Regions from separate parts of the Nitrobacter winogradskyi Nb-255 genome, predicted to be linked through region 2. Evidence: predicted binding sites of a transcription regulator. Region 2 holds the regulator's gene; each other region holds the start of a gene.
The links. The regulator PhoB, encoded in region 2, activates phosphate uptake and scavenging genes when phosphate is short. The targets are predictions, from matches to a motif close to TGTCATNNANCTGTCAT.

Region 1 (9,865 bases), 620 kb from region 2:
GATATACGTTGCTCTCGCGGCTCACGGGGTTTGCGCGCGACATCATGCTCGCGGCGATTCTTGGCGCGGGGCCGGTCGCGGATGCTTTCTTCGTGGCGCTGCGATTGCCCAATCATTTCCGGGCGATTTTCGCAGAAGGCGCTTTCAACGCCGCGTTCGTGCCCGCTTACGCGCATGTCTCCGGCGGTGGCCCGGCTTCAGCGAAACTGTTCGCCAGCCGCATCTTCACGCTGCTGTTGCTGTCGCAGATGGTCCTGCTGGCGATCGCCTGGCTGTTCATGCCGCAGGTCATAGCGCTGCTCGCGCCCGGTTTCGTTGATGACCCGGCTCGCGGCGAACTCGCCGTTTCGCTGACGCGGATCACCTTTCCCTATCTGCTGCTGATCACGCTGGTGACGCTGTATGGCGGGATGCTGAACGTCATGCACCGCTTCGCCAGTGCTGCGGCCGCTCCGATCCTGCTCAACCTGTCGATGATGATGGCCTTGGCGCTGGCGGCCTTCTTTCCGAGCGCCGGGCACGCGGCGGCCTGGGGTGTGCTGCTCTCCGGGGTCCTGCAATATTTTCTGCTGGCGGCCGACGCCGCGCGTCACGGCCTGATGCCCCGGCTGACGCGTCCGACGCTCGACGCCGACGTGCGCGGTTTCTTTCGCGCGCTCGGGCCCGCGACCGTCGGCTCCATGGGAACGCAACTGGCGATGTTCGCCGATACCATCATCGCCACCTTTCTCCCGGTCGGCGCCTTGTCGGCGCTGTATTATGCCGACCGGTTGAATCAACTGCCGGTCGGGGTGATCGGCATCGCCATCGGCACCGTGCTGCTGCCGGAAATGTCGCGGCGGATCACGGGCGGCGATCTTGCGGGCGCGATGGCGTCGCAGCGCCGGGCGTTCGAATTCTCGCTGCTGTTCTCGATCCCGTTCATTGCGGCGTTTCTCACCGTGCCTGATGTCATCATGCGGGCGATGTTCGCGCGCGGCGCTTTTTCCGCGGCGGATGCGGCGGCCGCCGGCGCGACGCTCGCCGCCTACGCCGTCGGTCTCATCCCCTTCGTTCTGATCCGGAGCGCGGTGGCTGCGTTCTACGCGCGCAAGAATACCGCGACGCCGGTGAAGGCCTCGCTTGCCGGGCTCGGGGTCAATCTCGTGCTCAAGGTGGCTCTGATGGGCTCGCTGGCGCAGGTCGGCCTGGCGCTCGCCACGGCGGCGGGCGCCTGGATCAACCTGCTGCTCGTGCTCGGTTTTGCGGCACGGGCGGGTTACATCGAGATCCGCCGCCCGCTGCTGATCTCGCTCGGCAGGTTCCTGATCGCGGGCGCGCTGCTCGCAGCGGCGCTGTGGTTGACGGCGCACTTCGCCTCCGGGCAATTTGCGCATTGGAGCGTGATGCGCGACGAAGCGGCGCTCGGGGTGCTGATCGTGGTCGGAGCCATCGTTTACGCCGGTACGATCCTGCTGCTGTTCGGCCCGCGCTGGCTGAAATCGCTGGTGCGGGGCTAGCGACCGTTTCAGCGAGCCGCGCGAACATTGCGCTCGGTGCTGTTCCGCTGCACTATTGCGGTGATCCGGGACGATAGCTTGGAGTTCCCATGGCTTTCATAAAACGGCTCCCGTAAAAATGGCTCCCGTCAAGTTCGGCATAGGCCAGAGCGTCCGGCGCAAGGAAGACGACGCCTTCATTCGCGGCAAGGGGCGCTATACCGACGATCACGCGCCGCCCGATGCGCTACATGCGCTGATGCTGCGCTCACCCCATGCTCATGCGGCGTACAGGATCGATGTGTCGCGCGCCTGTCGCTTGCCGGGGGTTGCCCTGATCCTCACCGCGACAGATGTCGCCGATCTCGGGGGCCTGCCCTGTCAGGTCGAGTTGCCGGACCAGCCTTTCATTGCGCCGCCATATCCTATCCTGCCGAAGGATGAAGTGCGGCATGTCGGGGACGCCATCGCTTTTGTGGTGGCCGATACGGTCGAGCGCGCGCGCGACGCGCTGGAGGCGATCGAGGTCGAGTGGACGCCGCTGGCCTCCGTCGTCGGCGTTGCCGATGCCGTGAGGGATGGCGCGCCTCAGGTGTGGCCCGATCACGCCGGCAACGTTTTGTTCGACGTTTCGCTCGGCGACAGGAAGGCGGCCGATGCCGCTTTCGCCGCGGCGGATGCCGTGGCCGAGATTTCGATCGTCAACCCGCGCGTCGTCACCAACTATATGGAGACGCGCGCCGCGGTCTGCGTGTACGACGCGAGGCGAGACCATCTGACCTTGACGGTCGGCAGCCAGGGCAGCCATCGCCTGCGTGAGATTCTCTGCGAGAACGTGCTGGGGATACCGCTGGAAAAGATGCGCGTGATCTGTCCCGATGTCGGCGGCGGATTCGGCACCAAGCTGTTTCCCTATCGCGAATATGCGCTGATCGCGGTCGCCGCGAAGAAACTTCACACGGCGATCAGATGGACGGCGGAGAGGTCGGACCATTTCGTCGGCGACTCGCAGGGGCGCGACAACGTCACCACCGCGCGCATGGCGCTGGCCGGCGACGGCAGGTTCCTCGGCATGGATGTCGATCTGATGGGAGATATGGGCGCCTATCTATCGACCTTCGGTCCCGACATTCCCTATAGCGGGGCCGGGATGCTACCGGGCCTCTACGATATCCAGGCATTTCATTGCCGTGTCCGCGCGGTGTTCACCAACACCGTGCCGGTCGATGCCTATCGCGGCGCAGGCCGGCCCGAGGCGGCCTATGTCGTGGAGCGGCTGGTCGATGCCGCGGCACGCAAGATCGGCATGACGCCGGATGCGATCCGGCGCAAAAACTTCATTCCGCCGGAGGCGATGCCGTACAGGACCGCGACGGGCAAGATCTATGACTCCGGCGATTTCGCGGCCCACATGGCGCGCGCGATGGAGATCGCGAAATGGCGGGAGTTTGCCGGCCGGGCCGAGGCTGCAAAAGAGCGGGGCCTTGTTCGTGGCATCGGTTTGGCCACCTATGTCGAGGTCTGCGGCACCATGGGGCGCGAGCGGGCGGATGTGCGGCTTGACGCCAACGGCGACGTTACGGTGCTGATCGGCACGCAATCAACCGGGCAGGGCCATGCCACCGCCTATGCGCAGATTATCGCCGATCAGTTCGGGATACCTCCCGAGCGGGTTCACATGAAGCAGGGCGATACCGATGTGGTCACCACCGGACTCGGTACCGGCGGATCGAGTTCGATTCCCTCCGGCGGCGTCAGCGTCGAGCGGGCAACCCGCAAGCTCGGCGTCAGACTTCGGGAGATCGCGTCCGAGGCGCTCGAAACCAGCGCCGCCGACCTTGAGATCAGCGACGGTTCGATCCGTATCGCCGGCACGGACCGCTTCGTTTCCTTCGCCGACCTCGCGAAGCGCGCTGATCTGTCGAAGCTGACCGCCGACGAGAGTTTCAGCAGCGCCGACGGCACTTATCCCAACGGCACCCATGTCGTGGAAGTCGAGATCGATCCGGCGACTGGAAAGATCGAGTTGGTGAATTACGTGGTGGTCGACGATTTCGGCGTGACGTTGAATCCATTGCTTCTGGCGGGGCAGGTCCATGGCGGCGCCATGCAGGGCATCGGCCAGGCGCTTATGGAGCAGACGGTCTATGATGCGGATGGGCAGCTTGTCACCGGAACGTTGATGGATTATGCGGTGCCGCGCGCGGCCGACGGGGTCTCGATCACATTCGAGACCCGCAACGTTCCCTGCGCCACCAATCCTCTCGGGATCAAGGGAGCAGGCGAGGCGGGCGCCATCGGTTCCTGCCCGGCGGTGGTCAATGCCATCATCGATGGTTTGTGGCGGGAGTACGGAATCGACCACATCGACATGCCTGCGACTCCGGAACGGGTCTGGACGGCGATCCGGGACGCTCAGCGACGCTTGTGAAGTAATAGGGCCGGAAAGCCTACTTCGTGACCTGCCCGCGGATTTCGCCGCCGGGATGGTCCGCGGTATGGACGTTGACATAATACCTGCCGGCCAGCAGGTCAGCGGCTTGGGCGTCGGTCAGCGTGGCGCTGCCTTCCGACGGGCTGGACGTCGCTTCGGGGATCGTAACTACAATGCCCGCATTCTGGCCGACGTCCGCCGGCCCATGGAAATGTGCGGCCGTTACCGGACCGGTCAGACCGGAATAGGTCAGCTTCCAGGCCAGCTTTTTGGACGCGGCATCATAGTGAGCGTCAAGCGTCCCGCTGCCTTTGCTGGTGTTGGGGGGCACTTCGGATGCGCCGTTCAGCATGGCTTTCAGCTTTTCGGCGGACGCCTGACCCGCGATTGTGACAGCGACGGCGAGGGTGAGGACGGCGAGAAGACCCGTGTTGGCTTGCATCGTTTTCTCCCGAGCGGATTTCAGGTGATGCAGGTTCCAACGAGAATTGCTGCCGCTTGTTCCTCGTCGGGAGCAGTTACTTCGCCCCGAACGCCTTGAAGGTGATGATGGTGTGGGTGTCCTGAATGCCGGGAATGACCTGCACCTTTTCGTTGATGAAGTGCCCGATGTCGGTGGCGTTATCGACATAGAACTTCGCCAGCAGGTCGTAGTCCCCGGCGGTGGAATAAATTTCCGAGGCGATCTCGGCTTCGGCAAGCGCGTTGGCGACAGCGTAGGATTGGCCGAGCTTGCACTTGAACTGAACGAAGAAGGGGACCATCGCGTATCTCCGAAAAGACGACGCGCCAATATAGCGTCCTCGAGCGGGGTGGATACATAAAGCTAGAGCATCGGACCCGAAAGTGGGAACCGGTTTCGGGATAAATCCGATGCTCAATCAATTAACTGGAGCGGCGGCGCTGATTCCATTTGACAGGCGGCCGCTCTAGGTCCTTCACCGTTTCCATGAAGCGGTGAAAGACTTTAGGATCATTATGCTGGCGTGATCCGACGCCGTTACGCGAGACGATGATGACAGTCCCTGTTGCCTTGACCATCGCCGGCTCCGATTCCAGCGGCGGCGCGGGAATCCAGGCCGACCTCAAGACATTCGCCGCGCTTGGTGTTTATGGAGCGTCCGTCATTACGGCGCTGACCGCGCAGAACACGCAAGGCGTCGCCGCCATCCATCACGTTCCGGCGCATTTCGTAACCGCGCAGATCGACGCGGTCTTCGGCGATCTCGATGTCGGAGCGCTCAAGATCGGGATGGTCGCCCAGGTCGCCGTGATCGATGCCATCGCAGCCGGCCTGTCGCGCTGGGCACCCGCTCATGTCGTGCTTGATCCGGTGATGGTCGCGACCTCGGGAGCGCATCTGCTGGAGTCCGATGCGATCGAGGCATTGCGCAGCATGCTTGTTCCGCGAGCGCAACTGTTGACGCCAAATCTTCCGGAGGCCGCAGTTCTGCTCGATGAACCCGTTGCCGGGGGAGAGACTGACATCGTGCGGCAGGGCCAGCGGCTGCTGGAACTCGGTTGTGCCGCGGTCTTGATCAAGGGCGGGCACATGCACGGCCCCGAGAGCATCGATTATCTTGTCACCCGCCAGGGAGCGATGACGTTCGCCGCCCCGCGTGCCGTCACCAGAAATACCCACGGCACCGGCTGTTCGCTGTCGTCAGCCATCGCCGCAGGTCTGGCCAAAGGCGACGGCATGGAAACCGCCGTGCGCGGAGCGAAGGCTTACGTCACGGCGGCGATCGCGGCCGGGGACCGGCTGAACATCGGTCGCGGCCACGGACCGATCCATCATTTTCACCAGTTCGAGCATTTTCGCTTCTGATCGACCAGGAAGCGGAACTCCCGCGAAGAGGTCACTCATCTCCGGGTTAAGCCCGAGGACGTGCTTCGATCGAAACGCAGTAGCCGACCGGCGCAGCCATCCGGGCTGGCGCCTGTCATTGCCTTGTCATGGCGTCGTGTTACCCCATGCTCATGGGGAGCTATGCGATGGATGATGTCAAGCCGGATCGCCGGTTCCGGACTCTGTTCATCTCCGATGTTCATCTCGGCGCCAGCGGTTCTCAGGCTGATCAGCTTCTGGATTTTCTCAAGTATCACGATGCCGCCACGATCTATCTGGTCGGCGACATCGTCGATGGCTGGGCGCTGAAGTCGAGTTGGCACTGGCCGCAATCGCACAACGACTTCGTCCAGAAGATGCTGCGCAAGGCGCGCAAGGGCGCGACCATCACCTACGTGCCCGGGAATCATGATGAGTTCCTGAGGTCCTACTACGGAACGCATTTCGGCGGCATCGAGGTCGTCGAGAACGCGATCCACACCGGCGTTGACGGGCGGCGCTATCTCGTCATCCATGGCGATATCTTCGATCTGGTGGTTCAGAACGCGCGGTGGCTCGCCCTTCTCGGCGACAAGGCCTATGATTTCGCCATCCGTGTCAATCGCCTGGTCAACGCGTTCCGCCGCTCATTCGGATTCCCATACTGGTCGCTTTCGAAATGGGCGAAGTTCAAGGTGAAGAACGCGGTGAATTACATCGGCGCGTTCGAGCAGACGCTCGCCAGCGAGGCGGGGCGTCACGGCGCCGACGGCGTGATCTGCGGCCATATCCATCACGCCACGATTCGCAGCGAGCACGGCATCCGCTATATGAACTGCGGTGACTGGGTGGAGAGTTGCACCGCGCTTGCCGAACATGAGGACGGTCGGTTTGAGATCATCACATGGGCCGATCCGTTGCCCCGTTCGTCGCCTGTTTTGCCCGTAAGCGCGCGGGCGGCGTAGATTTTCATACGGACCGCCCGATGCCTGGCGTCCGCACGCCACCGAGCGCGGGCTGCCGGCCATGACCGGCGCTATAGCCAAGCGGCGATTTTCCGGGCTCGCGTTTCGTGACCCGCCTTCGCAATCTGTTATGGAAAGACGGAAGCTCACGAAAAGAACGCGATCTTTTCCGCCTGGGTCATGCGCTTGAACGGAGCCATCGGATCGGAACGCGGCGTGGGACTTGAAACAACTCCGCTCGCCAGCAGCGAGGCGCCAAGTGAAGCTGGTGCGGGGTTCACGGAGTTCGCCTCGGGCTCCGGTTCGCGATCAGGATGCTCGCTCAAGTTGTCCGCGATCGGTTCGGGGTCCGGCACCAGATCTGGAGTTTCCGGTCTTTCAATACTGGCAAGGCCCGTACTGACAAGGCCCGTCTCGGGTTCTTCGAGATCGGGCGCTCCCATTTCAAGCGCGATCATGTCGAGCACGGCATCGTCGTGCGCCGTATCCTGTTCACTGAGCCCGGCGGCGTGTGCGTCTTCGCCATGGTTTGTCGTCATCGATTCGCCGGTGGCATCGACCGGCGCGTCGCGTGCAATCGCCGCCTTCTCTGGTTCGCTGGCGATAACTTCCGCTACTGCCTGCGCGTGAGACGCTGCTTCTTCGGGTAAGGCGACGATCTCATTGATCGTCTCCGGTGGCGCGGCGTCGGATCGGGACGGGGGGGCCGTCGGGGCGGGACAGTTCCACAATTCATCGAGCGTGGTCTCGATCACGCTGAACGCCGAATGCAGCGCCGCCATATCGTCTCTGGCGGCAAGCTGCGAATGAGCCTTCTCGATTGCGTCGGCCTGCGAATCGAGAATATCGCAAATCCGGCTGTCTCCGCCGATCTCGCGCCAACGCCACGAGATTTCGCGAATGATGCGCACGCCGTTGTGGATCGGGACGAGTGCATCGTTCATCACCCGTTTGTCGAGCGCCGCGGTTGCGGTCGTTCTGGCCTCGATGAGACTTTTCCTGATGGCCGCGAGCGCCTTGGGCAATGCGTCGGCGGGCGCCGCCTGCTGTTGAGTCTCGATCGTTTGCTCGATGCGCGCCACGGCATCGAGCACCATCGCCGTATCGGCGCTGCGGTTGCGCCTGGCGTATTCGGCGAGAAACCACCGGCCTCTCGATGTTTCCATGAAGGCTTCGCGGATGGCGTCGAAGTCCGCCTCGCCGAGCGGCGCGGCGCTGGCGGAAATCGGCGACAGGGCGAAAGCTTCATCGGCCATGGCAAACTCATCGCGTAAATCATTTCGCGTCGCTGTAACGATCACCATGATCCGGCCTGAATCGCAATTGAATTGACGCGGTCCGAATCAGAAATCCCCATTCGCCGTGTCCGGGCGGCGGGCGCTTCGCTGCTTGCCGCTCCCGAGATATTGCCGGCGCCATCCTCTGACGTCCCGTGAGCGTCCGGCGGATCAGCCCCAGAGCGCCGCGTCTGGCGGATAGACCGTGCTGCCATCATAGCGGAGGCCGTCGTCACGATCGCGAGCCAACAGCAGCGGCCCATCGAGGTCGACGAAACGGGCGTGCTGCGCGATCAGCATGGCGGGCGCCATCGATAGCGAAGTCGCGACCATGCAGCCGATCATGATCTCGAAACGCAGCGCTCGGGCCGCGTCGGCCATGGCCAGCGCTTCGGTCAGGCCGCCGGTCTTATCGAGCTTGATGTTGATGGCGTCGTAGCGTTCGCGAAGACTGTCGAGTGATGCACGGTCATGGGCGCTTTCATCGGCGCAGACAGCGATCGGTCTGCGAATGCGCGCCAGCGCTTCGTCGTTGCCTGCGGGAAGGGGTTGTTCGACCAGCGTGACGCCCGCCGCCTCGCAGGCTGCGAGGTTTCGCTCCAGATTATGAGGCGTCCATGATTCGTTGGCGTCGACGATCAACTCTGATTCGCGAGCCTGTTTGCGAACGGCGGCGATGCGCTGGGGGTCGCCGTCGCCGCCGAGTTTGATCTTGAGGAGAGGCCGACGCGATGCTCGCGCGGTCGCCGCCGCCATGGCTTCGGGCGAGCCGAGCGAGATCGTGTAGGCCGTGGAGCGAGGGGAGGGCGCCGGACGATTCAGGAGTGTCCAGATCCGCTGGCCGCCGCATTTGGCCTCCAGATCGCACAGCGCACAGTCCAGGGCGTTGCGCGCCGCGCCAGCAGGCATCGCGGATGCGAGTGATCGACGATCCAGGCCCGCGGCGAGAGGCTTCTGCATCCCGAGGATGGCAGCGAGAACACCCTCCGGCGTTTCACCATAACGGGCATATGGAACGCATTCTCCGCGTCCGGTATGGCCGCTCCGGCTGATTTCGGCGACAACCACGACCGCTTCGGTCTTGGCACCCCGGCTGATCCTGAAACTCCCCGCGATCGGCCATCGTTCGATGCGGCACCGAAGCGTGGTTACGTCGTTCGACAATGTTTCCAAGCTGGCAGGTCCGAATGCACCGCAAGCCGGTCGTGTCGGGGAAAGATAAATCCAACGAGCCGGCGCTGACGTTCCGCATCATGTCAGCAGAGATGCTGTGCGGAATTGATGTTGGACGACGATCCCACACTGGGCGCGGTTGCGCAAGGCGATGGTCTCGCCCGCACGCTCTGCCCTTGGGGCATCCCTTGGCGACATCAACCGTGGGCTCGATCTCGGGATCGCGATCTCATCCGCCTGCTGTCGTCCACAAACGGAGGTGGAGCCTCCGTTTGCTGGGCGAAGCGCAGGCTATGCCAGCCGTCCCGCCGCATGCGCAAGCAGGGTATAGACCAAGCCGGTCTCCGATATCAGATGATCGCGTATCACCGAGGGTTCCCGCTCGTCGCGTGCAACTTCGTCCAGCAGCCGTTCGAATTCGGCGACGTAGCGGTCCGCCGTCTGTTTGAAAGCACGGTCGGTGCGATACTTGCGGGCGACCTCGTCAAACGCCTTCTGACCAGCCGGCGTGTAGAGCCGCTTTGTGAAGGCGTTGCGTTCACCGCGCTGATAGCGGTCCCACATCTCGCCGACAAGCTTGCGGTCCATCAGGCGGCCGATATCGAGCGACAGGGAATCCAGCGGATTCGCAGGCGCAGCAGCAGGCGATGCTTGTCGCCCCCGCGGGACGTCGCGTTCTGCCGTATCGGCGTCGTTCAGCAAATCCGAAA
Region 2 (9,865 bases):
AACGCATGGAAGCCGCCACTCCGATGTCGATGGCTGAGATCCAGGCCGACAGGGATCAGTTGCGCGCCGAATTCGCGATGTCGGCGCGGCGGCTGGAAATGAAGGTCGACCAGTTCAGGAGGAAGGTCGCCAGTCAGTCCGCGGAGCTCGGAAAAAAGGCCGACGCCATCAACCGCCTGAAGGTGGAGCTTGGTGAGAAGAACGAAAGGATATTCAGCCTGGAAGGACGCGGGAAGACGGTGGGAGAGCGTCTGCAGTCCGCCGAACAGGAGCTCGCCGCCAGGGCGGAAACCCTTCGGAGCGTTGAGCAGACGCTCGCCGAGCGGCAGAGCGACCTCGGGCGGCTCCGTCAGGAGTTGTCGGAGCGCTCGGTGACCGCCGAGAGTCGGCAAGCCGAACTGTTCGTGGTGCGCGCCCAGATCGAGCGACTGCAGAGCCGCCTCAACGAGGTCGAGAACGAACTCGCCTCCACGCAAGCACTGCTAGAGCAACAGCGCGATGAAACGGCAGCCGTTGCCCGGGAACGTGACGACGCGCGCAAACACGTCGAGAACCTGAGCCAGCGCATCGTCAACATCGACACCCAGCTCATCGACAAGACCAGGGACGCGGAAAGGCTCGGCGGCCGCGTCAGGGCACTCGAAGCCGACCTCGCGGCGCAGGCCAACGCGCTCACCGAGCGAAATGCGAAGAACAGTGAGTTGCGGCGAGCCAAAACCGCCGCGGAGCGCGCCAACAGTGAGTTGCGTGACGAAATTGCGTCGTTAACGGGCGGCAAGTCTCCGCTGATCGATACGCTGCGCAACGAAATGCTGGCGACCGAACGGGCGCTGCGCGCCGCCCACGACGAGCGAGCCAAATTGCAGCGCGACATCAACGTTCTCCAGCGTCAGACGGAATCCGGCACGGTCGAGCAGATGGAAAACGCGCTGCTGCGCGAGCATATCAATGACATCGCCGCCGAGGTCGCGAGGCTCGCGATGACCATCGAGGGGCCGGATTCACCGATCGAAACCATCCTGGCCGCATCAGCTACCGGCCCCGCCAAGGCCCCCAATGGTTCGGCGGGCGTGATTCCGGTCAGCACGCTGGCCGACCGCATCCGCGCCCTGCAACCTCATGCCCCCCGCAGCGAGCGGCGGTCGAGCTAGAGCCTCTTCGCTTCTGATGGAATCAGAAGCGAAGCTCTATAATCTTGTTTTGACGCGTTTTCTTCACGCGAACCGGTTTCTACTTCGCTCGAAAACGCTATAGAGTTCCTGCACTACTTCATGGAACGGTGAAAGACTCTTCTTTATGTTTGACGCGTTTTCTTAACGCGAGCCGGGTTCCATCCTCGGATCAAGCCCGAGGACATGCTTCGCTCCGCTTCCGATGCTACCCGCCCGCACCGAGACACCAGGCCAGAATGCCTTTCTGGGCGTGAAGGCGATTTTCGGCCTCGTCGAACACCACCGATTGCGGCCCGTCAATGACCTCGTCGGTGACCTCTTCGCCACGGTGCGCCGGCAGGCAATGCATGAACAGCGCGTCAGATTTGGCGAGACGCATCAATTCCGCATTGACCTGGTAGGGCCTGAGCAGATTGTGGCGGTGCTCGCCATCCTTGTCGCCCATCGACACCCAGGTGTCGGTGACGATGCAGTCAGCGCCGCGCACCGCCGCTTCGGGATCGGTGCCGAGCCTGATCGACGCCCCACTCGATCTGATCCAATCCTTCAGCGGCTTGTTCGGCGCCAGCTCCTGTGGGGTCGCGACGTTGAGGTTGAAGCTGAAGCGCTCCGCCGCATGCGCCCACGACGCCAGCACGTTGTTGTCGTCGCCGGTCCACGCCACGGTCCGCCCCTCGATCGGCCCGCGATGCTCCTCGAAAGTCATCACGTCGGCCATCACCTGGCAGGGATGCGAACGCCGCGTCAGTCCGTTGATGACGGGCACGGTGGCGTGGGCCGCGAGCTCCGTCAGCGCGTCGTGGCTGAGGATACGGATCATGATGATATCGACGAAGCGCGACAGAACCTTCGCGGTATCCGCGATGGTCTCGCCGCGCCCGAGTTGCATTTCCGCCCCGGTCAGCATGATCGCCTCGCCGCCCAGTTGACGCATGCCGACGTCGAACGACACGCGGGTACGTGTCGAGGGCTTGTCGAAGATCATCGCCAGCGTCTTGCCTGCGAGCGGCTTGTCGGCGATCAGGCCCTCCTTGCGCCGCTTCTTCATCGCGACGCTGGCGTCGAGGATCGCGCGCAACTCCCCGGTCGACATATCGAGCAGGTCGAGAAAATGCCGCGGCGCCTTGCTCATTGCGCGGCTTCCTTGCTGGCGGATGCGCTCGACAGCCTGACGCAAGCCCGCTCCAGCCTCTGCGCCGCCTCGTTGATCTCGGCCTCGCCGATGATCAGCGGCGGCAGCAAGCGAACGACGTTTTCGCCGGCGCCGACGGTCAGGAGCTTTTCCTCACGCAACGCGCTGACCAGATCACCCGACGGAACGACGGCCTTGAGGCCGATCAGAAGCCCCTCGCCGCGCACCTCGCTCAGCACATCCGGATAACGATCGACGAGCGAGGCCAGCTTCTGTTTCAACAGCAGCGACATCTTTCGTGTCCGCTCGAAGAAGCCGGGAGCGAGCATCACGTCGAGCACGGCATGAGCCGCCGCCACCGCCAGCGGATTGCCGCCGAAGGTCGAACCGTGCGAGCCCGGAGTCATGCCCGACGCGGCTTCCGCCGTCGCAAGACAGGCGCCGATCGGAAAGCCCCCGCCGAGCGCTTTCGCCAGTGACATCACGTCCGGCGCGACGCCGATGCGCCTGTAGGCGAACAGATCGCCGGTGCGGCCCATGCCGGTCTGCACCTCGTCGAACACCAGCAGCAGACCGCGCTCGTCGCAAAGCTGGCGCAGCGCCCGGAAGAACGCAGGAGGCGGCTCGCGCACGCCGCCTTCGCCTTGCAACGGCTCGATCAGGATGCCGGCGGTCTCGGGGCCGACCGCCTTCTTTACGGCTTCGATATCGTCGAGCGGCACCTGGTCAAAACCGTCCGCCGGCGGCCCGTATCCTTCGAGGTATTTTTTCGAGCCGGTAGCGGCCAGCATCGCCAGCGTGCGGCCATGAAAGGCGCCCTCGAAGGTGACAATCCGATAGCGTTCCGGATTACCCCTGCCGGCATGATAACGACGCACGATCTTGATGGCGCATTCAACCGCCTCGGCGCCCGAATTGGCGAAGAAGACGAAATCGGCGAAACTCTGCTCGCAGAGCCGCACCGCCAGGCGCTCGCCGTCGGGCGACTTGAACAGGTTCGAGACGTGCCACAGCTTCGCCGTCTGCGCCTGAAGCGCGGCGACGAGATGCGGATGGCAATGGCCCAGCGCATTCACGGCAACGCCGCTCGTGAAATCGAGATAACGTCCGCCGTCCGAGCCGAGCAGCCAGGCTCCTTCACCGCTCTCGAATGAAAGATCGGCCCTTGCGAAAACGGGCAACAGATGAGACGCCGCGGCTGTGGTCATGACGGTTTGCCGGTTGGATGGTGGGAGCGGTTCGGCCCGACCGCGCTGTGGCGCGATCAATGAACTGTCAGCTCCGAAAGATGAACTGTCAGCCCCGAAAACGAAACGTGCCGCCTTTCAAGGCGGCACGCGGCGGTTATTCTAGGTGCGCGGCAATCACTGTCAATATTCCATTTGCGCGGGCAGTGATGCGGGAAAGTCGCAGAATGAGCGGTTTCTCTCGTTTTCCTGCATAACATGTGGACGCCGCGAGGCCCGACTCTTGCGCGTGAGTCACGGCATATTGTAGCGTTGGGCCCGTCGAATACGACATCTCGTGCGGCGTTTTGATCCTCGATCGGTTCCTGTTTCAGCGTAAGCGCCCGGGCGTTTTTCCCGCCCGGCGAGGGCTAAGGGATTCTGTCGGCACGGGTTTTTCGGGGGCGCTTAGATGCGCGGCCTTGGGGAGGCACGCATTACACAAGGGAACAATGTGCGATGACGGTGATAACCTGGACCGACGACCGCGTCGAACAGCTGAAGAAGCTTTGGGAAGCGGGCCTCTCCGCAAGTCAGATCGCCGCCGAACTCGGCAACGTGACCCGCAACGCGGTGATCGGCAAGGTGCATCGGCTGGGCCTTTCGGGCCGCGCCAAGAGCCCGTCGTCCACCGTGCCCCGGACGCGCAAGGCCCGCCCCGCCCAGCACATGGTGCGGGTGTCCCGCCCTGTCTCCCGGGGCAACACCGCGCTCGCGCAAGCTTTCGAGGTCGAGATCGAAGCAGACCCGATCGCCTACGACAATGTCGTGCCCATGAGCCAGCGGCGATCGCTGCTCGAACTCAGCGAAGCCACCTGCCACTGGCCGGTCGGCGATCCCGCGAGTCCGGAGTTCTTCTTCTGCGGCGGCAAGGCTCTCACCGGCCTTCCCTATTGCGCGCACCACTCACGCATCGCCTATCAGCCCGCCGCCGACCGCCGCCGCCAATCGCCGAAGACGCGGTAATCATCGCGTGCCCCTCGGATCTCGTCATAGCCGGGCTTGAACCGATCATCTCCGCTTTGCGACGGGGATGATGAATCCGCGATCATAGCGTTTTGAGCAAAGCGGCCGCCGGTTCGCGTTAAAGAAAACGCGCCGGATCAGAATCCCAGAACCCCGCTCACGACTCCGTCAGAAACGGAACGGTTCCGGCCGCGGCAGGCGCTTTGGTGCAGAACAACGAGGATCACCGACGCTCCCTCAACTCGCCCCGCTTACTCGGTCCTGCTTGCGAACTGCTCGTCAAGTGCGTAACCCGCGCCGCGCACCGTGCGGATCGGATCCAGCTCGCCGTCAGGATTGAGCAGCTTGCGCAGCCGACCGATGTGAACGTCGACGGTGCGCTCGTCGATATAGACATCACGGCCCCAGACGCTGTCGAGCAATTGCTCGCGGCTGAACACCCGGCCGGGATGCTCGAGAAAAAACTCCAGCAACCGATACTCGGTCGGGCCAAGATCGATCGGACGGCCGGAGCGCACGACACGGTGCCGGTCGCGGTCGAGTTCTATGTCGCCAAAGCTCAGGACAGACGCCAGCCGCGCCGGGCTCGCGCGCCGCAGCAGGCTTTTCACCCTCGCCAGGAGTTCCGGCACCGAGAACGGCTTGACCACGTAGTCGTCCGCGCCGGTCGCGAGCCCCCGCACCCGCTCGCTCTCCTCGCCGCGCGCGGTGAGCATGATGATCGGAAGCTGCCTGGTGTCGGAGCGGGCCCGCAGCCGGCGGCACAGCTCGATGCCGGACAGGCCCGGCAGCATCCAGTCCAGCACCACAAGGTCGGGAACGCGCTCTTTCAGCCGCGTATCCGCCTCGTCACCCCGCACGACCGTTTCGACCTCGTACCCTTCCGCTTCAAGATTGTAGCGCAGCAGCGTCGTCAACGCTTCCTCGTCTTCAACTACCAGAATGCGTGCACCCATCGTGTCTCGCCTGATCCCGTTTCAGTTTCCCGGAGCCGCCGATGCGAAACCTGTCATGTCCCCCTTGGGACGCTTGTCGAGGATCTGCTGACCCTCGATCATGTAGAACACCGTCTCCGCGATATTGGTGGCGTGGTCGCCGATCCGCTCGATATTCTTGGCGCAGAACATCAGGTGAATACAGAACCCGATGTTGCGCGGGTCTTCCATCATGTACGTCAGGAGCTCGCGGAACAGGGAGGTGCAGATCGCATCCACCTCCTCGTCCCCTTTCCAGACCGCCATTGCCGCAGGCAGGTCGTGCGCCGCGTAGGCGTCGAGCACCGACTTGACCTGTGACCGCACCAGATCGGTCATATGCTCAAGACCGCGGATCAGTTTCAGCGGACGGAAATCGCTGTCGATCGCGACCACGCGCTTGCCCATGTTCTTGGCGAGATCGCCGATGCGCTCCAGATCGATCGCGACCCGCATGGCGCCGACGATCTCGCGCAGATCCACGGCCATCGGCTGCCGCCGCGCGATGGTGAGCACGGCGCGCTCCTCGATCATGCGCTGCAACTGGTCGATCTCGGAATCGGCGGCCACCACGCGATCACCCAGGGTGGTGTCGCGGCGGATCAGCGCGTCCAGCGACTCCACGATCTGCCGTTCAGCCAGTCCGCCCATTTCGGAAACCAGCCGCGTCAGCTCCTGGAGATCGTCGTCGAAAGCCTTTGCGGTGTGTTCAAAAGCCATATCAAGTTTCTCCCCGCGATTCCGCGCGCAGCCTCAGCCGAAACGGCCGGTGATGTAATCCTGGGTGCGGCGATCAGACGGCGATGTGAACAGCTTGTCAGTCGGGCCGAACTCGATCATCTCGCCGAGATACATGAACGAGGTGTAATCCGATACGCGCGCCGCCTGCTGCATGTTGTGGGTGACGATCGCGATCGTGTAATGCGTTTTAAGTTCGTCGATCAGCTCTTCAACCTTGGCCGTCGAGATCGGGTCGAGCGCGGAGCACGGCTCATCGAACAGGATCACTTCCGGCCGGACCGCAACCGTGCGGGCGATGCAAAGGCGCTGCTGCTGACCGCCGGAGAGGCTGAGCCCGCTTGCGTTGAGCTTGTCCTTGACCTCGGTCCACAAGGCGCCGTCCCGCAACGCCTTCTCCACCCGGCTGTCCATTTCCGATTTCGGCAGCTTCTCGTACAGGCGGATGCCGAACGCGATGTTCTCATAGATCGTCATCGGAAACGGCGTCGGCTTCTGAAACACCATGCCGACCCGCGCACGCAGAAGATTGAGATCGAGCTTGGGGTCCAGGATGTCGGTGTCATCCAGTAACACCCGTCCTTCGACGCGCTGGCCGGGGTAGAGGTCGTACATGCGGTTGAAGATGCGAAGCAGGGTCGACTTTCCACAACCCGACGGGCCGATGAAGGCCGTCACGCGATTGGCGGCGATCGACAGGTTGATGTTCTTCAGCGCGTGATGCTGGCCGTAATAGAAATTGAGATTACGGGCTGCGACCTTCGCCGGCACATCCGGATCGATCCTCGGTGGGGGAACAGCCGGGCCCGACGCGGCGGCGGTGGAAACGGTGGTCATTTCGCGGTCCTCTCAGAGCCGATCAATCTCGCGCCGATGTTCAGCGCCAGCACGGCCAGGGTGATCAGCAGCGCGGCGCTCCACGCCAGTTGCTTCCAGTAGACGTAAGGGCTCTGCACGAAGTTGTTGATGGTGACGGGAAGGTTCGCCACCGGGCTGGTCAGGTCGAGGCTGAAGAACTGATTGCTCAACGCGGTGAAAAGGAGAGGCGCGGTCTCGCCGGCGACTCGCGCGGTGGCGAGCAGCACGCCGGTGATCAGGCCGGTTCGCGCGGCGCGATAGGCGATGCGCCTGATGACAAGCGAGCGCGGCAGGCCGAGCGCCGAAGCCGCCTCACGCAGCGAGTTCGGCACCAGGTTCAGCATGTCCTCCGTGGTGCGCACCACCACCGGAATCACGATCACGGCGAGCGCAAGCGAGCCCGCGAGCGCCGAGAAGCCTCCCATCGGCACCACGACCGCTCCGTAGATGAACAAACCGATGATGATCGAAGGCGCACTGAGAAGGATGTCGTTGATGAAACGAATAACCGGCGAGAGGCGATCGTGCTTGCCGTATTCGGCAAGGTAGGTGCCCGCGAACATCCCGATCGGCGCGCCCACGCCCACACCGATCACGGTCATGATGAGCGAGCCGACGACGGCGTTCAGCAGGCCCCCTTCGGAAGCGCCTGGCGGCGGGGTGTTCTGGATGAAAAGCTGCCAACTCATGCCGGCGAGGCCGTTATAGAACAGCGTGAACAGAATGAGCCCAAGCCAGGAGACGCCGAACGCGGCGGCGAGAAAGCACAGGGCGCGGACGATGATGTCTTTGCGGCGGCGGGAAGCATAAATCGGATTCATGGCTTGACCTGTCCAGGCATCATCACCGGGCCGACGAATTGGCCTGTCGCGAAAACCCGGCTTTTGTTTTTCCGTGTCATGCCTATTTCCCTGCCTTCTTCTCCAGCCGCAACAGCATCAGGCGCGCCGCGGCGAGAACAAAGAATGTCAGAACGAACAACAGCAGGCCGAGCAGCATCAGGCTCGATTGATGCAGGCCGTCACTCTCCGCGAATTCACTGGCGATCGCCGCGGAAATCGTCGTGCCTGGCGCGAAGATCGATGGCGATATCCGGAACGAGTTGCCGATGATGAATGTCACCGCCATCGTCTCGCCGAGCGCGCGGCCGAGCGCCAGCATGGCGCCGCCGATCACGCCGACACGCGTGTAAGGCAGCACGACGTGGCGGACGACTTCCCAGGTGGTGCAGCCGACGCCATAGGCCGCCTCTTTGAGGACCGGCGGCACGGTCGTGAACACGTCGCGCGAAATCGCGGTGATGAACGGCAGCACCATGATCGCGAGAATCAGCGAGGCGTTGAACAGGCTCAAATAGGACGGCGGGCCGCCGAAGATCGAGCCGAGGACCGGCACGCCGTCAAACAGGTCGATGAAGAAGGGCTGAACCGTATCGGCGAGGATCGGGCCGAGAATGAAAAAGCCCCACATGCCGTAGATGATCGAGGGAATGCCCGCGAGCAACTCGATCGCCATGCCGATCGGGCCGCGCGCCCACAGCGGACACAGCTCGGTGAGGAAAACGGCGATGCCGATGCCGACCGGGATCGCGATGCTCATGGCGATGATCGAGGTCAGGATCGTGCCATACAATGGGCTCAGCGCGCCCAGCACCGGCGGTTCGGCGGACGGCGCCCAGCGCTGCGTCGTCAGGAAGGAGCTACCGAACTCCATGATCGCGGGCCAGGATCCCACGATCAGCGACATGATGATTCCGCCGAGCAGCACCAGAACCAGGATCGCGCTGATGCGCGTGATCCAATAGAAGACCCGGTCCCCGAGCTTGAAGGCGTCCATCGCACGGGAGCGGTCATGGGAGGCCGCCTGTTCGATCGCGCTGCTATGAACGGCCATTTCCGCCACGCCCCACCCCTGTTTCTTGCAGACCATCCGGATACGGAGAACAGCTTCTCGCAACCCTCCCGAGGAGAAGCGCCCCGACGCTTCTCCTCGGCACCGGATCAGCTTTTGATCTCGGAGGTCCAGGTTTTCTCAATCTGCTTCACGACAGATTCCGGCATCGGAATGTAGTCGAGTTCCTCCGCCATCACGCCGCCCTTCTCGAAAGCCCACTTGAAGAACTTGATCGCTTCGGCGGACGCCGCTTTATCGGAAGGCTCCCTGTACATCAGGATGAACGTCGCCGCGGTGATTGGCCAGGAGGCCTCGCCGGGCTGATCGGTCAGGATCACGTGATAGCCTGGCGCGCTCGCCCAGTCGGCATTGGCTGCCGCTGCCTGAAAAGAGGCCACGCCCGGCTGCACCACCTTGCCGGCCTTGTTGATGAGCGCGGTGTAGGTCAGCTTGTTCTGTTTGGCATAGGCGTACTCGACATAGCCGATCGCGTTCCTGGTCTGCCCGACATTGCCGGAAACGCCTTCATTGCCTTTGGCGCCGACGCCGGCCGGCCACTCGACCGCGGTGCCCTCACCGACCTTGGACTTCCATTCTCCATTCACCTTGGACAGATAGTTGGTGAAATTGAACGAGGTTCCCGCACCGTCCGAACGATGCACCACCGCGATCGAAGCCGAAGGCAGCTTGACGCTCGGATTGAGCTTCACGATCGCCGGATCGTCCCACTTCGTGACCTTGCCGAGGTAGATATCGCCGAGCAGTTCTCCCGAAAGAACCAGTTCGCCGGGCTTCACGCCCTCGATATTCACCACGGGAACGATCGCGCCCATCACCATCGGCCACTGCGCGAGACCATCTTTCTCGAGCTTGTCGGCCTTCAGCGGCGCGTCGGTCGCGCCGAAA
Region 3 (9,865 bases), 200 kb from region 2:
GGACTGATCGGCGGCATTCAGGCCGGCTACAATGTCCGGCTGCCGTCGGGGCTGCTGCTCGGCCTTGAAGCCGACGTCTCGTTTCCGAGCTACATCGAGTCCAATTCGTTCGTCTCAGGGCTCGCGACAGCGCGTTCCGACATCACGCACCAATGGGATTTCATCGGAACGGCGCGCGCGCGGTTCGGCTATGCCGCGGGTCCCTGGCTTGCCTACGCCACCGGCGGCCTCGCCTTCGCCGGCGACCGCTATCTGAACGATCTTCCCTCGGGCGATCAGGAGAAGATGCTGGATGCCCGCTTCGGCTGGGTCGCCGGCGCGGGGCTTGAATACGCCTTCGCGCCATACTGGAGCGCGCGGCTTGAATACCTCCACTATCAATTCGAGGGAACGGGCGTTCAGTTTCCGTCGGCCGCGCAATATGCCGCGACCATGAACTTTCAATCGATCCGCGTCGGCCTCAACCGCAGGCTCGGCGGATCATTGCCGGGCACGGGCCCGGCGGAGCCGCCGGCCGGCCTGGAATCCGACCGCTGGGAGGTTCACGGCCAGACCGTCTATCTCGGACAGGGGTATCCGTCCTTCCGCGCGCCCTACAGCGGCCCCAACAGCCTGAGCCCGGCCGCACAGCATCAGGCGACGTGGAGCAACGCGCTGTTTCTGAACGCACGCCTCTGGGACGGCGGTGAAGTCTACTACAATCCCGAACTGCTTCAGGGTTTCGGCCTCAGCGACACCGTCGGCGTCGCGGGCTTTCCGAGCGGCGAGGCGCAAAAATCCAACTTCCCCTATCCGCGCTACAACACCTCGCGGCTGTTCGTGCGCCAGACCTTCGGTTTCGGCGGAGAGCAGGAAGACCTGGCAAGCGATCCGGGGCAGATCGCGGGCAAGGCCGATATCTCGCGACTGACGTTGCAAGCCGGCAAGATGGCGGTCATCGACATGTTCGACGGCAACGTTTATGCCAAGGACACCCGCGCTGATTTCATGAATTGGTCACTGTGGGCGCCGGGCGCCTTCGACTATGCCGCCGACAGGCTCGGGTTGACCTACGGCGTGACTGCCGAACTCAATCAGAAACAGTGGGCGCTGCGCGGCGGCTATTTCCTGATGAATTCGGAATCGAACGCCGACAGTTTCGACACCCAGGTGTTCCGGCGCGGCGAGTATGTGGTGGAACTGGAGACACGCTTCTCTCTGTTCGGCCGGCCCGGCAGGCTCCGCTCCCTCGGCTGGCTCAACAGCGCCTTCATGGGCAGCTATCGTGAAGCGCTGAACGATCCCGCCAATCTCGATATCTCGCGGACCCGCATGGGCCGGATCAAGTACGGATACGCCATCAACGTCGAGCAGGCCGTCACCGACGACATCGGGCTATTCGGCCGCTGGAGCTGGAATGACGGCCGGACCGAGATCATGGCGTTCACCGACATCGACGCCAGCCTCTCGCTCGGGACCTCGATCAAGGGAACAGGCTGGGGCCGGCCGGAGGATACGATCGGCATCGGCGGCGCGATCAACGCGCTGTCACGCGATCATCGCGACTTCATCGCCGCCGGCGGCCTCAGCGTTCTGATCGGCGACGGCCGGCTCAACTATCGCCGCGAGCGCATACTGGAGACGTATTATGCCTTTGCGCTGAACCGGTGGGTCACCCTGACGGCGGACTATCAGTTCATCACGAACCCTGGCTATAACGCCGATCGTGGTCCTGTGCATGTGTTCTCCGGACGGCTGCGCGGGGAGTTTTAAGAGCGTTTTCGAGCGAAGCGTATCCTCGGGCTTGTCCCGAGGATGAACACCGGTTCGCGTGAAGAAAACGCGTTAAACCAAGATCTGAGAGCCTCGCTTCTTATCCCGTCAGAAGCGAAAAGGCTCCAGGAGCAGCCTCCTCCTCTCCCTGACCGATCCGCCATCGAGGCATGGGGCGGTTACTTGTGCAAGATCGAGGAACGCAAGACTCCGACGCGGGTTAGGCATACGCGCTCATGCAGAGCCTCCGTCTCGTTCCGCTCTCCGGCCGGCTGTGATCGCGAACATTGAGGCCGACTGATCCCACGAAATTCATAACGCTGATGACGTCATGGATATCGAGTTTCTGAAGCAACAGGCAGAACGCTGCCGCCGCCTCGCAAAGGGAACCGATCCGTTCACCGAAAAGCGCCTGCTCAAGCTTGCCGAAGAATACGAGGCGCGGATCAAGGAGCTTGAGAGACGCGGCCCATGACCGTCCTATCTATAGCGTTTTCGAGCGAAGCATGTCCTCGGGCTTGTCACGAGGATGAACACCGGTTCGCGTGAAGAAAACGCTATAGAGTCTGTTTCAACTGCGTTGAACGGGACTCGTCGCTTATCTTTTTCCTTGAGCATGATCTTATCCGAAAACCGGTTTCCACTTTGCGCTGAAGCGGCTCTTCGGGTCTGGATCATGCCCTAACGGGACAGCACCATCGATACCTGGACGTGGCCTTGCGTCCGCAGCACCTCAACCGACACGTCCTCATCATGCCGGCGCAGACGCAGATCAACGGTGGATTCGCCAAGATGCAGACGCCGCAGGATCATCTCGTTGAGAAATGCCGGGAGCCGTGGATTGCGCAGCCTGATCTCGCTCCTTGCGGGGTCGAACTCCAGGCCCAGCGCCGCTTCCAGCAGCGTGAACGGCGTTGCGCTCGCCCATGCCTGCGGCAGACAGGCGACGGGATAAAGCGTCGGCCCACGCCGCGGTTCACGCCGGAAGCCGCAGAACAGCTCCGGCAGCCGCCGCAAATCCATATAGGAAGCGGCATCGAACAGCCCCTTGAAAACCTGCTCCACCGAGTGCTTGAGGCCATACCGCCCGAGCCCGAGCGCGATCAGCGCGTTGTCGTGCGGCCAGATCGAGCCGTTGTGATAGGACATCGGATTGTAGCGCGCTTCCCCAAGAGCAACGGTGCGGATTCCCCATCCGGTGAAGAAAGCAGGCCGCATCAGATCGGCGGCGACCAGGCGCGCCCGATCTTCACGGACCATGCCGGTGAACAGCAATTGCCCGGCGTTCGACGTCCGCACTTGGCAGGGACGTTTTTCCCCGTCCAGCGCCAGCGCGTAGGTCCCCAGATCCGGCAACCAGAACGTCTCCTCGAACCGGCGCGCCAGACGCTCCGCGGCGCGATCCAGTTCACCGGCCCGATCGGTCAGGCCTAGCGCGCGCGCGCACCGCGCCGCCGCCCGCTTGGCGGCGAAGACGTAACCTTGCACCTCCGCAAGCGCGATATTGCCCTCGGCAAGCGTGCCATCGGCATGGAAGATGGCGTCGAACGAGTCCTTCCAGCCTTGATTGGCGAGCCCCTGCTCGGATGCGCGCCGATATTCGACAAAGCCGTCGCCATCCGGATCGCCGGGGCCATCGATCCAGCCGAGCGCGGCCTCGATCGCCGGCCATAGCTCTTTCAGGATCGACTCGTCGCCCGTACGTTCGACGTAAAGCCCTGCGAGCAGCACGAACAGCGGCGTGGAATCGACGCTGCCGTAGTAGCGTTCGAAAGGCACTTCGCGCAGCGCCGCCATTTCGCCGCCGCGCATTTCGTGAAGGATTTTTCCCGGCTCGGCATCCGCGAGAGGATCGACGGTTTTCGCCTGAAAGGCCGCAAGCCTCCGGAGAACGCCGCGCGCGATGCCGGGGTCGATCCACAACATCTGCAAGGCCGTGATGAGGCCGTCGCGCCCGAACGTGGTCGAGTACCAGGGGATCCCGGCATAGGGATAGCGGCCCTGCGGCGTCTGCGTCATCAGGATATTCAGATCGGCCATCGACTGGCACAACACCTCGTTGAAGACGTCGTTCGAGGTTTCGATACTCGTCGTATGAGACCAGGCGCGCCGCATCTCACGGTGATGCGCCAGCAAGCCCCGGTAGAACGCAACCGGCCTCTCCGTCTCCGGCTTGTTGCAGGACACGGTGAGAAAGATTTCGGTGGTCTGCTGCGGGGGAAGATCGATCTGATAGACCGCGCTGTTGACCGTCAGCCGCGTCGGCCGTGGCGCGAAATGCAGGCGCGAGGTCCGAACGATGTCGTCGACACCAGTGTAGGACAGAACGACGGTGGCGGGATCTGCCAATTCGCTGGCGCCTGTCCCGCGACGCTCGCGGCGCTCGCCCCGAACCTCGAACAGGTCGGCGAAATCATTGTCGAATCGGAGGGAGAGGGCGATGCTTGCAGTCTGCTCGCCGTGATTCTGCAAACCGATCCTCTGATACGCCGTTCCCCGCCAGAGAAAGGTCGTGCGCACGATATGGATCGTATCCTTATGAAATACGATCCGGTCGCCGTCATAGATATCGGGATTGGTGAGATCGACCGTGAGGCCGGAATTGTCGTTGCGCAGGTTGGAGCCGAGCAGAAGCGGCTGCATGTCGTTGAGATGCAACTCCAGCCGGGCGAGGTATCGCGTGTCGGAATTGAACAGCCCGTCCGGGCCTCCCGCCGAAGCGCCGATATCACCATGGCTGTCCAGCACGACGAAGGTGTCATCGTGTTTAAGCGTGCGGCGCGGACGCGCCGACGGCCCGGTCATCGGAATATAGAAAGGCGATTCCGAGAGAGCTTCGGACGGCGCGCTCGTCATTCGAGCCGCACGTTTTGTCGCCATCATCTACCCCCTGCCGAATTCCTGATCATGCGGCTCCGTCCAGCGCCCGACGCCTGACGGAGATCAGGGTTCAAGCCGCGTGAACAGCAAGGCGGCTCATCTCCTTGGCGACGAGGTTTCGATAGTGTCCATCTTTGCGCATCAGACAAGCGGGCTGGCCGTCTTCGATGATTCTGCCGTTCTTGAGCACGACCACACGATCGAAACTGCGCAAAGTCGAAAGCCGGTGCGCGATCGCGATCACTGTACGGCCTCGCATCAAGCTGCCGAGCGCCTCGCGGACTGCCTCCTCGGACTCACTGTCCAACGCTGCGGTGGCCTCGTCAAGCAGCAAGATCGGCGTATCCTTGAGGAAAGCCCGTGCGATAGCGATACGCTGGCGCTGGCCTCCGGAAAGCTTCACGCCGCGGTTGCCGACCATGGTCGCGAATCCTTCGGGGAGATTGTCGACGAAATCACAACGCGCGGCGCTGGCTGCGCGCAGCACCTCGTCGTCGGTCGCCGTCGGACGACCGTAACGGATGTTCTCCAGAATGGTCCTGTGAAACAGTGAAATGTCCTGCGGCACCACGGATATGGCCTCGCGCAGGCTGTGCTGCGTCACGCGCGAGATATCCTGGTTGTCGATTGTCACGCTTCCGCGTTCCGCATCGTAGAACCGCTGCAACAGGACGAACAGCGTCGACTTGCCGCCGCCGGACTCTCCGACCAGCCCGACCCGCTGTCCCGGCTGTATCCTGAGGTTGAAGCGCTCGAAAACGGATCGGCCGCCCGGATATCGAAACGAAACATTGTTGAAGGCGATGGCCGCGCCGTTCTTTCGTAACGGCCTGGCTTCGGGATGATCGGTCAGCTCGTGCGGGACCAGCAGCGTCGCGACGGCTTCCGACAGCCGCGCCACGTGCTGGGTGACGTCCACGAGCGCGACGGCGAGATCTCTGGTGGCGTGCAGAATCGACAGGCCGAGCGTGCAGACCAGCACGACGTCCCCGGTGGTGACGCTACCGCGTTGCCACAGCGTAATGGCCCACGCCAGCAGCGAAATGGTCAGCACGATGGTGATGACGGCATGAGCGATCCTGAGCTTCTCCAGATAACGAAGACTACGTCCGCGCGCGCTCATTTCGCGGCCGACCGTGGCATTGAACCTGTCCAGTTCATGGTCGGTCCCGCAGAAGGCCCTCACCAGCGGCATGTTGTTGACGACATCGACCATCTCGCCATCAACCATCGCAGCCTTGTCGGCGTAATCGTCATGCAGGGTCTTCCCCCCGGCGGCCACTCCGAACATGACGAGGACCATGAAGACGGCGACGAGCGCCAGCCCGGCCGCCATCGGAAGACTGACCGTACCGATCAGCGCAATCGCAACCACCGTCGCGATACAGGGCGGCAGTACATTCCAGACCAGCATGTTCTCGACGGTATGGACCGCGTTCGAGGTCGCCGTGATGCGGCTCGTCAACATCCCCGGCATCCGTCTAGCGAAATAACTCGGCGCATGACCTGTCAGATGCCTGAAAATATCGCGGCGCAGGTCGCCGGTGACGCCGACGAATGTGAAGCTCGCGACCCAGCTCGCGACGCGCCAGAGCAAGTTGTCGGCAGCGATCAGCGTCACGAGAAAGATGAACGCCAGCCATACCGCCCCGCTATGACCGGGCCCGCGCGTCAGCGCATCGACCAGCGATTTGACGCCGTACTGCGTCCCGACTGAACACACCACCGCCGCGACGACGCATGAAAGGATCGCGATGTGCGACGCTGACCGCCGGCGGCAATAACGCATCACGAATGCAAAGGGCCGACTGGCGTACTCCGAAAGATCGTCCATGCATCCCTACCGTGCTGTGAAGTTGATCAGAGTAAAGAGCGAAAACGTCTTCTCGGAAGATGTTCGACAATGCCGCACAAGCCCCTCAGAAAAGCCGTCAATGCGCACAAACTTCGTTGCAAAGCCTGCATAGGTTGTCTGCAGGGGAGTGATGGCATCACCAAGACGACAATGTGGAAGAAGTCGCACGGAAGAAAGGAACCTCTCAAATCCGAGAACGTTCCTTTGTCCCGACAACCCTGACGCCTCCACTCGCCGACGAGACATGAACAATTACAGGAGACTGATAGATGCGCATCGCGCAGGTTGCTCCGTTGACGGAAGCTGTTCCTCCGAAGCTGTATGGCGGCACTGAACGAGTTGTGCACTGGCTGACGGAAGAACTCGTTGCCCTCGGCCACGACGTGACCCTTTTCGCCAGCGGCGATTCTCTTACGTCGGCCCGACTTGATGCGACCTGGCCGAGGGCTCTACGCCTGGATGGCGCCGTACGCGATCCTAACGCCCTTCACATGGTGATGCTGGAACGGGTCCGCCGGAAATGTGACGATGAAGAGTTCGATTTTCTCCACTTTCACCTCGACTACTACCCCTTCTCACTGTTTTCGAGACAACCAACACCCTTTCTCACCACGCTGCACGGCCGCCTCGACCTCCCGGAGCTCCAGCCGGTATTCAACGCATTTTCTTCAATTCCCTTGATCTCGATCTCGAACGCACAACGCCGCCCGGCGCCGCAAGCCCGCTGGCTTCGTACCGTGTATCACGGACTCCCCGAAAAGCTGTTGACGCCCCGCCCGGTCAAGCCGAGCTACCTCGCGGTGCTGGGCCGCATCGCTCCGGAGAAAGGCGTCGACCGCGCCATCAGGATCGCGCTTCGGTGCGGCATCCCGCTCAAGATCGCCGCTAAGGTCGATCGCGCCGATCAGGACTACTATGATGAATGCATCCGTCCGATGATGGATCATCCGCTGGTGGAATATATCGGCGAGATCAGCGACCACGAGAAACCCGACTTTCTCAGCGGAGCCATCGGGCTGCTGGTGCCGATCGCCTGGCCTGAACCGTTCGGCCTCGTGATGATAGAAGCGATGGCGTGCGGCACTCCCGTCATCGCCTACAATCGTGGCTCCGTCGCCGAGATCATCACGGATGGACGAACGGGGTTTATCGTCGAAGACGAGATCAGCGCGGTTGCCGCGGTCCACAGCCTGACGACGCTCGATCGCGGAGCCATCCGGGCGGAGTTCGAAGCGCGATTCACGGCGCGGCGCATGGCGCTGGATTATCTCGACTCCTATCGAAACCTCATCGAGGCTACGGCGCCGAGGATCAAGCTGGTCAGCAACGCCACCTAGGATCGAGCCTTTTTGCTTCTGATGGAATCAGAAGCAAAATTCTCCGCGGAGCATCATCCTGCGGTCCCCTTATCCAGGGGCCGCAGGAGCGTCGTTGCATCAGACCAGCGACAGCTTGCGATCAATGACAAGCAGCACGCGGTCGAGTTCATGGCCACGCCGCAGAATGAGGCCACTCGCCGAGATCACGCTATACGCGCCCTGCTTGCGCGCCAGTCGCGGATCTTTCTCGATCCGATAAATCGGAACTTCAGAAGCGCGACGGAAGACCGAGAACACCGCGCGATCCCTGAGAAAGTCGATGGCATAATCGCGCCAGTCCCCATCGGCAACCATCCGTCCATAAAGATTGAGGATGCGATTGAGTTCGAGACGGTTGAACGTCACCCTGCCTGGGATGGGAACGGGGGCGGGGTCACGTTCCGTCACGCGGCTCCCGCCCGGATCAAGATCGTCCGGTAGCGAACTCATCGGCGCCTCCTGTCACGGTCGGATGACATCATCGCGCCGGCTGCGACCTGTCGCAAGAGGTCTCGGCTCCCAGTCCGGAAAGGGGCGGGATCACGTCATTGTCTTGTTCCTCGCGCTACCGCGGCGCCCGGATAACAAGAACGTTAGGTAAAATCATAATGCAGCCCAAATTCCGACAAGCAACCGCCCCGCTGAACTGCGAAAAAACATTCTCTGCGATGGCCCGATTCTTTTGGAACCGGTTCCTCAGCCCCCAGCCCCCCGGGGCCATCAGGATCGGGCCTATTCGCAGAGATCAATTTCGGAGTTGCAAAAGCCCGGACCCGGTGTCGGGCTTTTTCTTTTTAGAGTATCCTGAAGGCAGGCCGCATTCATCGCGCAGGATTCGGGTCGCGGAAAATGAGAATCCGTATCAATGCAGCCAATCTCAATGCAGCAAGGTGTAGGCCGCGCCGAGCATCCGGCCGGGTCTTTCGCGATTGCCATCCTGGACATAGACAACCGCAGCATCGACGCCGTTATGGGCGATATTCTCGATTGGCACCGCCCAGGTGCCCGCCTTGCCCGTCCAGTCACCGACCTTGAGCCAGTTCCTAACGACATTGTGGTAGGTCACTTCGCGGCCGCTGTTCTCTCCGCGCCCGATCGCAATCGGGACCGCCCTGGAAACCGCACAGACCCAGATTTCGCCGCGACCCGAAAGATGCTTGCCGTTGGCGGATGCGACTGACACATTGAGCTGCCTGCCAGAGACCGACATTGAAACCGGCACCGACATCACATCCTGGCTTTGTTGCGTATCGCGGACCGCCCTTTCGATGGCCCCGCGATCGCTGCCGATCACATGGGCCGATCCATTGACGATCACCTGCGGCGTGTAGACATCGCGGTCGCCGCGCATCTGCGAATAGGCTTTCTGGCGCGCGGTGAAGCGATTGTCCGCGAGCGTATCCTTCCAGCCGAGATAATCCCAGTAATCGATCGGCATGCTCAGCGCGACGATCGACGGGTCCTTTGAAAGATCACCCAGAATTTCATCGGCGGCCGGACATGAGGAGCAACCCTGCGACGTGAACAGTTCAACCACCGCGCGCGGCTCCGCCAAAGCTGCACGACTGAGCGCGACAAGCGCGCAAACGCCGAGCGCACCGGACAGTCGTGTCAAACCACCACGAGACATCATCAAGATCACCGAAACCGCGGCACGGCGGGGGGCCTGCGGCATGAAGGAAAAGCACACTTTAAGAATGCGAGAAGCCGGCATTTTGATAGGCTGCCCCTCGCTTGCCCGCCACTCAATTCGCGGTGAAGGCCTCATACGTCAAGTGCGCCGTTCTGACATTCATCGCTCCGGCGATCGCGGCCCTCGGGATACGAATGTCAAACGCACGTCCGAGGGGCTATGCGCGCTTGAACGCGATGCGAATGTCGGAATCGGATCAGCAGGTCAAGCCGCGAGTTTGCGCAGCACATAGTGCAGGATGCCCCCGTTGCGATAGTAGTCGAGTTCGTCGAGCGTATCGATGCGGCAGAGCAGCAAGACGCGGCGAAGCGAGCCGTCGCGGGAAAC

Region 1: NWI_RS05580 (UDP-2,3-diacylglucosamine diphosphatase) is a predicted target of PhoB. The motif match lies at 5,854-5,870, and genes of this name have one in related genera.
Region 3: NWI_RS01700 (DUF2794 domain-containing protein) is a predicted target of PhoB. The motif match lies at 8,307-8,323, and genes of this name have one in related genera.

Annotation. Positions count from the first base shown of each region.
Region 1 covers NC_007406.1:1,181,295-1,191,159, forward strand. The annotation lists gene murJ (murein biosynthesis integral membrane protein MurJ) at 1-1,499, shown strand, start outside; gene NWI_RS05560 (xanthine dehydrogenase family protein molybdopterin-binding subunit) at 1,618-3,909, shown strand; gene NWI_RS05565 (CHRD domain-containing protein) at 3,929-4,354, opposite strand; gene NWI_RS05570 (Lrp/AsnC ligand binding domain-containing protein) at 4,431-4,676, opposite strand; gene thiD (bifunctional hydroxymethylpyrimidine kinase/phosphomethylpyrimidine kinase) at 4,928-5,740, shown strand; gene NWI_RS05580 (UDP-2,3-diacylglucosamine diphosphatase) at 5,893-6,705, shown strand; gene NWI_RS05585 (hypothetical protein) at 6,852-7,961, opposite strand; gene dgcA (N-acetyl-D-Glu racemase DgcA) at 8,154-9,155, opposite strand; gene NWI_RS05595 (hypothetical protein) at 9,447-9,865, opposite strand, start outside.
Region 2 covers NC_007406.1:563,776-573,640, reverse strand. The annotation lists gene NWI_RS02675 (hypothetical protein) at 1-1,151, shown strand, start outside; gene argF (ornithine carbamoyltransferase) at 1,378-2,304, opposite strand; gene NWI_RS02665 (aspartate aminotransferase family protein) at 2,301-3,512, opposite strand; gene NWI_RS02660 (GcrA family cell cycle regulator) at 3,990-4,496, shown strand; gene phoB (phosphate regulon transcriptional regulator PhoB) at 4,748-5,452, opposite strand; gene phoU (phosphate signaling complex protein PhoU) at 5,474-6,190, opposite strand; gene pstB (phosphate ABC transporter ATP-binding protein PstB) at 6,224-7,045, opposite strand; gene pstA (phosphate ABC transporter permease PstA) at 7,042-7,887, opposite strand; gene pstC (phosphate ABC transporter permease subunit PstC) at 7,970-8,959, opposite strand; gene pstS (phosphate ABC transporter substrate-binding protein PstS) at 9,067-9,865, opposite strand, start outside.
Region 3 covers NC_007406.1:361,398-371,262, reverse strand. The annotation lists gene NWI_RS01720 (carbohydrate porin) at 1-1,752, shown strand, start outside; gene NWI_RS17820 (hypothetical protein) at 2,084-2,227, shown strand; gene NWI_RS01715 (amylo-alpha-1,6-glucosidase) at 2,434-4,635, opposite strand; gene NWI_RS01710 (ABC transporter ATP-binding protein) at 4,703-6,466, opposite strand; gene NWI_RS01705 (glycosyltransferase family 4 protein) at 6,757-7,824, shown strand; gene NWI_RS01700 (DUF2794 domain-containing protein) at 7,924-8,295, opposite strand; gene NWI_RS01695 (DUF1223 domain-containing protein) at 8,723-9,478, opposite strand; gene acnA (aconitate hydratase AcnA) at 9,743-9,865, opposite strand, start outside.